DNA from 3 places in the Actinoplanes sp. CA-051413 genome. Region 2 is predicted to be linked to each of the others. Evidence: riboswitches for the same ligand, from Rfam matches in the RefSeq annotation. Region 2 holds a riboswitch; each other region holds the start of a gene.
What was found. A riboswitch is a leader RNA that binds a small molecule or an ion and turns the genes downstream of it on or off. The one in region 2 is predicted to bind cobalamin.

Region 1 (3,264 bases), 2.7 Mb from region 2:
AGAGATCAGGCAGCGACGGTACGGCCGACGGATCGATCAGCGACCACATCTCGTCGGCCTCGACCCGGCGCATGAACTCGTCGGGGATCCAGTTGGCCAGGTTCAGGTTGTGCGTCCGGCGGGCGTCCTCGCCGGTGTTGTCGCGCAGCTCCAGGAATTCCTCGATGTCCGGGTGCCACGGCTCGAGGTAGACACAGGCTGCGCCCTTGCGCCGGCCGCCCTGATTGACGGCGGCCACGCTGGCGTCGAGCGTGCGCAGGAACGGCACGATGCCGTTGGACTGTCCGTTCGTGCCGCGGATCAGCGCGCCGCGCCCGCGGATCCGCGACCAGGAGATGCCGATGCCGCCGGCGAACTTCGAGAGCCGCGCCACCTGCTGATACCGCTCGTAGATCGAGTCCAGCTCGTCCTTCGGCGAGTCGACCAGGAAGCACGACGACATCTGGGTGTGCCGGGTGCCGGAGTTGAAGAGCGTCGGCGAGCTCGGCAGGTAGGCCAGCGACGACATCAGCCGGTAGAACCCGATCGCCTCACCGGCGTTGGTCGACAGGCCGCAGGCGACCCGCAGCAGCCAGTACTGCGGCGTCTCCATGACCAGCCGCGACTGCGGATGACGCAGCAGGTAACGGTCGGCGACGGTCCGCAACCCGAAGTACTCGAAGCGCAGATCGCCGGCCGGGTCCACGGCATCGTCGAGCTTGCGGGCGTTCTTGGCCACGAAGGCAGCCGTCGCGTCGCCGATCAGCCCCTCCGCGTGGCCGTGCGCGATGGCCTGGCTGAAGCTCGCGATGCCCTGCCCGCGCACCTCCTTGTCGATGAAGGCCGCCAGCAGCCGGGCCGCCAGTCGCGAGTATTGCGGCTCCTCGCCGATCAGCTCTGCGGCCGTCTGGATCGACAGCTTGTCCAGTTCCGCGGTGGTCGCGCCGTCGTAGAGCCCGCTGATGGTCTTGGTCGCCACCCGCAGCGGATCCACTTCGTCCAGGTCGGCGACCCAGCGCTCGACCGCCCGCACGATCTTGTTGACGTCGACCGACTCGGTCTCACCATTGCGCTTGCGCACCTGCATCGCGTGCCGGCGTTGCTCCGGCACGGCCGGATCGTACGCAGTCTTGTCCTGCGTGACCGTCATGAACTCTCTCTCCTCGCGAGCCCGTTGGCGGAACGGTCTTCGGGCGCGCAGGAGGACGCCGGTGGACGCGGCTGTGCGCGTACACCTGAAGTGGCGTCGGCCGTCCCACGCGGCCTCGGACCGCCGCACGCGAAAGCGTGCGGCGCGCTGGCAGGTCTTCGGACTCGCGGGCCTGACCGTTGCCGGTCGCCTAATGGCCGTCGCTTCCCGGGCCCGGGCCCAGTGCTTGATGACGGCGGTCGTTCCCGCTCACCGCTGCGGGGGCAGTCCCGGTCTTCCACCGGGTTCCCTCTTGCCTCGCGCCGTCCTGGAGGGACGGGCGAACCAGCTGCGGGCAACACCATATCTAGGTGCGACAGCCGATGTACAACACCATATGTCGTGTCGGCGTGTCGGATCATGCCCGATCAGGTGGGCCTGCGCGCGTGGACCGGACGCGACGGGGTAGAACGTGTGCATGGCTACGACGCAAGCCCCGCCCGGTGCGCAGGAATTCATCCCCGCCGACGCGAAGAGCCTCGACGAACTCAAAGCGGCGGCGCCCGGCTGCCGCGGATGCGAGCTCTACGAGAACGCCACCCAGGTGGTCTTCGGCCGCGGCGCCGAACATGCCCGGCTGGTGCTGGTGGGGGAGCAGCCTGGCGACATCGAGGACCAGCAGGGCCTGCCCTTCGTGGGCCCGGCCGGCCGGCTCCTCCGCGACGCGGTGGGCGACGCGGGCATCGACCCGTCGATCATCTACCTGACCAACACCGTGAAGCACTTCCGCTTCGAGCTGCGAGGCAAGCGGCGCATCCACCAGACTCCGGGCCCGGCGCACATCACGGCCTGCCGGCCGTGGCTGGTCGCCGAGTTCTCGCAGCTGAAGCCGGATCTGGTGGTGGCGCTCGGGGCCACCGCGGCCAAGGCCCTGTTCGGACCGTCGTTCCGGGTCACCAGGTCACGCGGCGAGCTGCTGCCCTGGCCGGCGTCGGCGCAGCGCCCGCAGGACTTCCCGGTCGCCGAGTCGCGTGCCCTGGCCACGATCCACCCGTCTGCGGTGCTGCGGGCCGACGACCGGGACGCCGCCTACAACGGCCTGGTCGACGACCTCAAGGTCGCGGCGACAGTCCTGGGCTGACCGGTACGCGCAACGACACGTTCACGTTCTCCTTGCGCCGCACGAAGCCGATCGCCGCGAACAAGTGGTTCGCTGCAGTGTTGGCTGCCATGGTGTGCAGGAACGGTCGGTCGCCCCGCTCATAGATTTCGGCTGCGACGGCGAGCACCAGTCGTGCCGCGAGGCCGCGACCGCGATAGCCGGGATCGGTGCAGACCGCGCTGATCTCACTCCAGCCCGGCGGCCGGATCCGCTCGCCGGCCATCGCCAACAGCGCGCCGCCGTGTCGGATGCCGAGGTAAGTGCCCAGCTCAATCGTGCGCGGCCGGAACGGGCCCGGTCCGGTCCGGCGCACAAGATCGATCATCTCGGGGACGTCGGTCGCGGTCAGCGCGACGGCCTCCGGATCCGTTACGGCCCGCACGGTTGCATCTACCAGTTGCCGCGTGGCGCTGGTGCCTCGGACCTCCCAGCCCAGGTCGCGCGGCGGATTCGCTGTGATCGACAACTCGGTGCCGGGGCCGGCCAGCACTGCCAGGTCGTTCCAGCATCGAGGATCGGCGGGGTCCTCGAGAGCGAAGAACGGCGCCACGTCGGGGTGGTAGCGAGCGGCCCGGCCGACGATGCCGGCGAACCGCGCGTGCGGGCCGGTGAGTGCGGCCCAGCTCGGCCGGTCGAGAACGTCCACTGTCACCAGCACATAGTGATGTGTGTCTCAGCGTGCCGTCGAGCGGGACCGCCGAGACCCCGCAGGTACGCTTTTCCCGTGCGGTTGACAGAATTCTGGGGGCGCCTCGAACAGGCCTTCGGCTCGGCTTACGCGCGGAGTCTCGCCGCGGATCAGAGTTTTGCGGCGCTCGACGGGCGCACCATTAACGAATCCATAGCTCAGGGTGTTGAGACGGTTACTATCTGGCGTGCGGTGGTTTCCGCGTACCCCGATCGGGTGCCTGCCAGGCTGCGCTGACCCCTTTTTTAGTACGCTTGTTCTGGCGTGTCGCTCGTAGTCGTACACCTGTTCGGCTATTGTCCTCAG
Region 2 (3,264 bases):
AAGGCGGACTACCTGACCAAAGTGAACTTCGACGGCGACTGGAACGGCCGCAACAACTGGGACCGCGCAGCCGAGTCCGGCGCGTCGTTCTCGGCGGCGGCGTACTACTCGGTGGCGGAGACCAGCACCCACTGGTACGTCACCTACTTCTTCTTCCACCCCCGGGACTGGGTCGACCACCCGTTCTTCGAGACCGAGCACGAGAACGACGGCGAGGGCGTCCTGCTGGCGATCCAGAAGGACGGCTCCACGTACGGGGTGCTGCGCTCCGCGGTCACCGTGGCGCACACGAGCTTCTACTCGTACACGCCGAGCGGCAGCACCTGGACCACCGGCCGCGAAACGGTCGACGGCACGCTGCAGATGCAGTCGTCACCGCACGACTCGTTCCAGCACCCCGTCACCGCGCAGGAGGTCCAGGGTCACGGCCTCAAGGCGTACCCGCAGTACGCCATCAACGGCGACGGACTCGTCTACTACCCGTCGACCGAGGGCGAAGCGCCGAGCAGCACCAACGACCGCGACGTCCGCTACGAGCTGATCGACATCTTCGCGGCGGGCGGCCTGTGGGCCCAACGGGACAACACCAACCTGTACGCCAACCTGGGCACCTTCGCCGGCGACACCTCAGGGGGCTGCGGCGTGGGCACGTACTCCTGTGGCACCAACTCGGCCAACGCGCCGTGGGGCTGGGACGACGGCGACGACCTGCCGGGTCGCGGGGAGATCGCCACGGACCCGGCGAAGTTGTCCGCCGAGTACTTCACTGTGCCGGGGGAGTTGGCGCGGGCTTACGCGTACAACCCGTACACGGCGGAAAAGGCCGACCTGCGCGAAGCCGCGCGGACCGCACCGACCGTCACGGACTGACGGCGCAGCCGGCGGCCGGGGGGTTTCCCCTGGCCGCCGGTTTGCAGTGCGCCGAAGGTCGACATGGCATAGAAATTGATGCATGGAAGCGACGGAGATCGCGCGCGCGTGGTTCGCCATGTGCCGCACGGGGGACGAAAAACGGCTGACCGACCTGGTCACCGAAGACTTCGTGGCGCACGGACCGGGCGGCAGCGGCGACCTGGCCGCCTTCACGACGTGGCTGCGCTGGTACCCGGCGGCTTTCGCCGACCAGGAACCGGTGCTGGAGGACGTGATCGTCAGCGGGGACAGGCTGGTGGTGCGGTACACGATCCGGTCGACGTACCGGGGTGGCTATCTGGATCTGCCGCCGGACGACCAGCGGGTGCGGGAGACCGGGATCATCATCTTCCGGCTGGCCGGGGGGAAGGTGGCCGAGAGCTGGTTCGAGGGCAACGACCTCGAGGTGGCGCAGCAGATCGGGGGCCGGATCACCCCGGCCTGAGCCGGGGCTTTCGTCCGCCACGCCCGGATGCGGCTCGCCCGGCTCAGCCCCCGCCACGGCCGGCCGCCGTGCCTGGTCACGGCCCGGGCGGGCTCCGCTCAGCCGCCCCAGCGGTCCGCGTGCAGGGCCAGCTGCAATGGCCGCCGTCGGCGCCAGCCGTGCCGTTCCAGATCCGGCACCTCCTCGAGGTGGCTGACCGGACCCAGGCACAACCAGGCGACCGGCCGCACCGAGCCCGGGATGGCCAACAGGCCGCGCAGGAAGTCCTCGCGGTAGAAGGACACCCACCCGACGCCCAGTCCTTCGGCGGTCGCCGCCAGCCACAGGTTCTGGATCGCCAGGCACACCGAATAGAGCCCGGCGTCCGCAATCGCATGTCGCCCCAGCACCGCCGGCCCACCCCGGGCGGCGTCGTAGGTCACCACAACCGACAGCGTCGACTCCAGGATCCCGTCGATCTTGATGCGGGCGAACCGCCGCGCCGCGTCGCCGTCGAGGGTGGCGGCGAAGGTTTCGCGTTCGGTGTGCACGTGCCGGTGGAATGTCTGCCGGAGTTCGCGGTCGCGGACCAGGATGAAGTCCCACGGCTGCGACAGTCCGACGCTGGGCGCCTCGTGCGCCGCCATGAGTATCCGGTCCAGGACGTCGCCGGGGACCGGCGCACCGGTGAACTGGCCCCGGACGTCGCGGCGGCGGCTGATGGTCTCGTACAGGTCGTGGATCATGGGCAGGCTCCCGCTGCGCTCGTGCCCCGGGCAGGCCGGGGTCATCGACGCGAGGCCGGTCTTCGGACTTCCGGATCAGCGCCTCACCGCCCGCCTTCCCAGCCGGTCGGCCAGTGGCTGCGCACAGGGATGCGCGTGGGCGGCAGCTCCCCGGTCACCGCGGCGGGCCCGTGCCGGATTCGCACCGGCTTCCCGATTCTCCCCACCCGCGGGCGGGGCACCTCGCAACAAGTTCGTGCCGGACGACACGCTACCGCCACGGGCACCGGGTGCGCTCAGGAGCCTGTTTCCGTTGAAGCTGAACAAGTGGCGGTCGAACAACCGGTGCAGGTCGGCCCGCAACAGAAGGCCGTTCTCCAGAACATCGGAATGTGGTCCGCTGAACAGCGTGATATGTGCCGCGTCCAGGACATCCGCACAGCACTTGACAGGGATCCGCGGCATAGAGCCAAACGGCATCGCCGCCGCAATCCGCTTCTACTCCCGCATGATCTCGCGGCGGTCGATGACACCACGATAGGGAGGCGACAAGCCGGTAGCGCCGTAAAAGGCCGGCCGGGTCAGTGGCCCAGGATGTCGTCGAGCCAGGGGTTGCGGAACGTGCCTTTGGGGTCGTACTTCGCGACCAGGGCCTGGAAGTCGGAGAAGCGGGGGTAGCGGCTGCGCACCGTCGCCGCGTCCTGGGTGAAGACCTTGCCCCAGTGGGGGCGGGCCTCCAGCGGCGCGAGCTGTTCCTCCAGCGCCGCCACCGCCGGGAGGACCGCTGCCGTGTCGGCGATCCAGGTGAAGTGCAGGCCGAGGCTGTCGCGCTCGTAGTTCATGCTCAGCCACAGGTCGTCCGCCGCCACCGTACGGATCTCGTTCACCTGCAGGACCGGGACGATCTTCTCGCGGACCCGGGCCACCGCGTCGATCGCTTCCAGTGCTCGGTCGAACGGCACCATCCACTCCGACTGCAGCTCCGCGCCGGTGCTGGGGGTGAACTCCATCTTGAAGTGCGGCAGCCGGGCGTGCCACGGGCCCGGTACGCCGAACTGGTCGGTGCTGTTGTCCGCCGCCACCCCGGGCACCGGGTGGCGCTTCCCGTCGGCCGGGCGGGCGCCGAACAGCGGGCCTTCCGGCAGCTCGTCCGTACGCTTGAACCAGGCGTGGTTGATGTCCCCGGTCTGCCAATTGGTGAAC
Region 3 (3,264 bases), 930 kb from region 2:
GGTGACGATGATCAGCAGCGGCCGCCGGCGCGGGTCACGGCGGCGCTCGGTGGCGATGGTCGCGGCCGCGGCGCGCAGGCCGGCGGCCAGCGGGGTACGCCCACCGGTACGCAACCCGGCGAGCCGCAGCACCCCGACCTCATGGCTCGACGTGGGCGGCAGCACCTGATCCGCGGTCGACCCCCGGAAGGTGATCATGCCGATCCGGTCCCGCCGCTGGTACGCGTCCCGCAGCAGCGAAAGCACAGCGGTCTTGACGACGGTCATCCGCTTCCGCGCGGCCATCGACCCGGACGCGTCCACGACGAACAGCACCAGGTTGGCCTCACGCCCGACATGCACGGCCTCTCGCAGGTCACGCGGCTGCACCACCCCCGTCCGGCGCGCGGCCGCGGCCCGCCTGCCCGCCGGAGAAGCGGGACCGGCGGGACCGGAAACAGGCGCATCACCAAGCTCGCGGTCAAGCCACACATGCTCCTCGGAGCCATTCGGTTCACCCAGTCCCCGGCCGTCCCGCGCACCCGGCGCGGTGATCTGAGAGCCCGATGGCGGCACAGCGGCGGCGCCGCGGTGGATGGCAGCACGCAGAGTGGCCGGCAGATGCGGCGCACCGGCGAGCTTGCCGCGCGGAATCCACGACCCGACCACCCGCCCCCGCCGGGCGAAAGCCGGCGACCGACGCCCGGCATGCCCACCCTCACCCCGAGCAGAGATCCGCAACGTCCGCGGCCGGTAGGCGACACCCGCCTGAGCCGCCGCACCCCCACTCACCTTGCGCTGCTCGTCAGCCGGCGCCTCAGCGGCGGCATCCCCCGAAGCCTGCTCAACCGGGCCGGAAGGCCCGCCACTCCGCCCAGGCCCACCGGAACCATCCGGCCCACCAGAGCCGGGCCCACCAGAATCGGCACCGCCGGAATTCGGCCCGCCAGAGCCCAGGCCGCCGGAATCCGGGCCGTCAGAGTCCGGGCCGTCAGAGTCCGGGCCGCCGGAATCAGGCCCGCCAGGACCATCACCAGGCGGCGGATCCTCATCCGGATCATCCTGAGCGGCCTGATCCAGCGCCTCTTCCAACCGCTCCTCATCAGTACCCGGTGGATCAAGCGGATCCTTACGACGCCGATGCGGCAACGCAAGCCGCGCCGCATCCCGAATGTCTTCCGCCGTCACCAGATCGCGACCGTGCCACGCAGCCAGAGCCACCGCACACCGCGCCACCACGATGTCCGCGCGCATCCCGTCGACACCGTAGGCCAGGCACACCCGGGCGATCCGGTCCAGCTCAGCGTCCGGCAGCTGCACGGACGGCACCCGCCCCCGAGCGGCCAGGATCCGCTCGGCCAGGGCTTTCTCGTCGGCCGCGAACCGGGCCGCGAACACATCCGGGCCGGCCTCGTACGCCAGGCGGCGCCGGACCACCTCGGCCCGCAGCTTCGCGTCGCGCGGGGCGGCGACCGTCACGACCAGGCCGAACCGGTCGACCAGCTGCGGGCGGGGCTCGCCCTCCTCGGGGTTCATCGTGCCGACCAGCAGGAACCGGGCCGCGTGCTTGACCGACACCCCGTCGCGCTCGACGTGGGCGCGGCCCATCGCCGCCGCGTCGAGCAGCAGGTCCACGAGGTGGTCCGGCAGCAGGTTGACCTCGTCGACGTAGAGGGCGCCGCGGTGGGCCGCGGCGAGCAGACCCGGCTCGTACGCCTTGACGCCGTCGGCGAGCGCACGCTGGATGTCCAGGGTGCCGACGACCCGGTCCTCGGTGGCACCGACGGGCAGCTCGACCAGCGTGGCGGGGCGGTGGCCGTGCGGTGCGCCGGGCTCGTGCGGCCCGTCGGGGCAGCCGGGGTCGGGCGCCGCGGGATCACAGGCGAAGCGGCAGCCGCGGACCACGTCGACCTCGGGCAGCAGGGTGGCCAGGGCACGGACGACCGTGGACTTGGCCGTGCCCTTTTCGCCGCGGACCAGGACCCCGCCGACGGCGGGGGACACAGCGGTCAGCAGCAGCGCGAGCCGCAGGTCGTCGAGGCCGACGACGGCAGAGAACGGGTACGGCGTCACGCCCGGTCCTTTCCGCGGGTCCGCGCCCGCGTGTGGAAGGTACGAGCGGCCGGAGTCTCCTGACTTCCGGGGGCGAACCCCGGTCACAGTGGCGGGACCGTCCCGGTCTCCCACCGGGTTCCTCCACTGCCGCTCGCGAGCCACTCTTTCTCACGGCCCGGCACGCCGTCAACGCGGGGCCACGTGGGCATCCTCACGGCCCCGGCCCCCGCAGCTCAACGGGCCCCGGCCGCGACCGGCGGCTCAGCCGACCCCCGGCAGGGCCTTCTCCGTGTCCGGCAGCGGCTCCGGAGCGAGCTTGTCCAGCTCCTTGAGCACATCCGTGACGGCCAGCGCCGACTGCTCCACCAGCGGCCGCATCCGCCGGTACAGGTCGGCGTTCTTCGGGTCCGGCCGCTCGTGCTCGGTGATCGCCACCAGCGCCGCCGCCTCGTCCAGGTCGGGCAGCTCCCCCAGCGCGTGCCGGGCCAGCAGGCAGGCACCCAGCGCCGTCCCCTCCGGCGTGTCGGCGATCGCCACCGGCAGGTCCAGCGCCGCCGCCAGGATGCCGACCCACAGCTCCGAGGCGACCGCCCCGCCGGTGGCCCGGACCTCGGTCATCGCGATGCCCTCGTCGGCGAACGTGTCGCGGACCAGCGCCAGCTGCTGGCACACCCCCTCGACCGCGGCCCGGACCAGGTGGGCCCGGCCGTGCTCGCGGCGCAGGCCGATGTACGCCCCGCGCATCCCCCCGCGCCACCACGGCGCCCGTTCGCCCAGCAGGTACGGCAGGCAGAGCAGCCCCTCGCTGCCCGGCGCCACCTCCGCCGCCTCGGTCAGCAGGGCCGCGTCGCGGACGTCGGCGTCCTCGCCCTCAGCGGTGGGCCGGTCGAAGCCGCCCGCGAAGGTCTGGCCGGCCCAGCGGACCACGGATCCCGCGTTGTTGATCGCGCCGCCGACCACCCAGCGGTCCTCGGTCAGCGCGTAGCAGAACAGCCGGCCCGCCTTGTCCGCGGTCGGGCCGTGCACCACGGTGCGCAGGGCGCCGCTCGTGCCCAGGGACACGGCCGCCACTCCGACCGGCGTCGCGCCCACGCCCAGGTTGGCCAGCGGTCCGTCGGCGGCCCCGATGATCAGGGGCAGGTCCGGCGGGAGCCCGGCGGCGACTGCCACCTCCCGGTTGAGGCGCAGCTGCCGGGTCGTCGGTACGACCTCAGCCAGCCGGCTCTCCTG

Region 1: it holds a riboswitch for cobalamin, as region 2 does, so the genes downstream of both, ACQP2Y_RS39165 (ribonucleoside-diphosphate reductase subunit alpha) here and bluB (5,6-dimethylbenzimidazole synthase) in region 2, are expected to answer to the same signal.
Region 3: it holds a riboswitch for cobalamin, as region 2 does, so the genes downstream of both, ACQP2Y_RS30810 (VWA domain-containing protein) here and bluB (5,6-dimethylbenzimidazole synthase) in region 2, are expected to answer to the same signal.

What each region holds. Positions count from the first base shown of each region.
Region 1 covers NZ_CP192100.1:8,308,409-8,311,672, reverse strand. Annotated here, with positions in the region: gene ACQP2Y_RS39165 (ribonucleoside-diphosphate reductase subunit alpha) at 1-1,129, opposite strand, end outside; cobalamin riboswitch at 1,262-1,473, opposite strand; gene ACQP2Y_RS39160 (UdgX family uracil-DNA binding protein) at 1,587-2,249, shown strand; gene ACQP2Y_RS39155 (GNAT family N-acetyltransferase) at 2,221-2,916, opposite strand; gene ACQP2Y_RS39150 (DUF3046 domain-containing protein) at 2,995-3,195, shown strand.
Region 2 covers NZ_CP192100.1:5,598,042-5,601,305, reverse strand. Annotated here, with positions in the region: gene ACQP2Y_RS26415 (hypothetical protein) at 1-870, shown strand, start outside; gene ACQP2Y_RS26410 (ester cyclase) at 953-1,357, shown strand; gene bluB (5,6-dimethylbenzimidazole synthase) at 1,456-2,082, opposite strand; cobalamin riboswitch at 2,119-2,322, opposite strand; partial or broken gene ACQP2Y_RS26400 (hypothetical protein) at 2,431-2,526, opposite strand; gene ACQP2Y_RS26395 (D-arabinono-1,4-lactone oxidase) at 2,643-3,264, opposite strand, start outside.
Region 3 covers NZ_CP192100.1:6,530,113-6,533,376, forward strand. Annotated here, with positions in the region: gene ACQP2Y_RS30810 (VWA domain-containing protein) at 1-2,052, opposite strand, end outside; cobalamin riboswitch at 2,084-2,211, opposite strand; gene ACQP2Y_RS30815 (gluconokinase) at 2,296-3,264, opposite strand, start outside.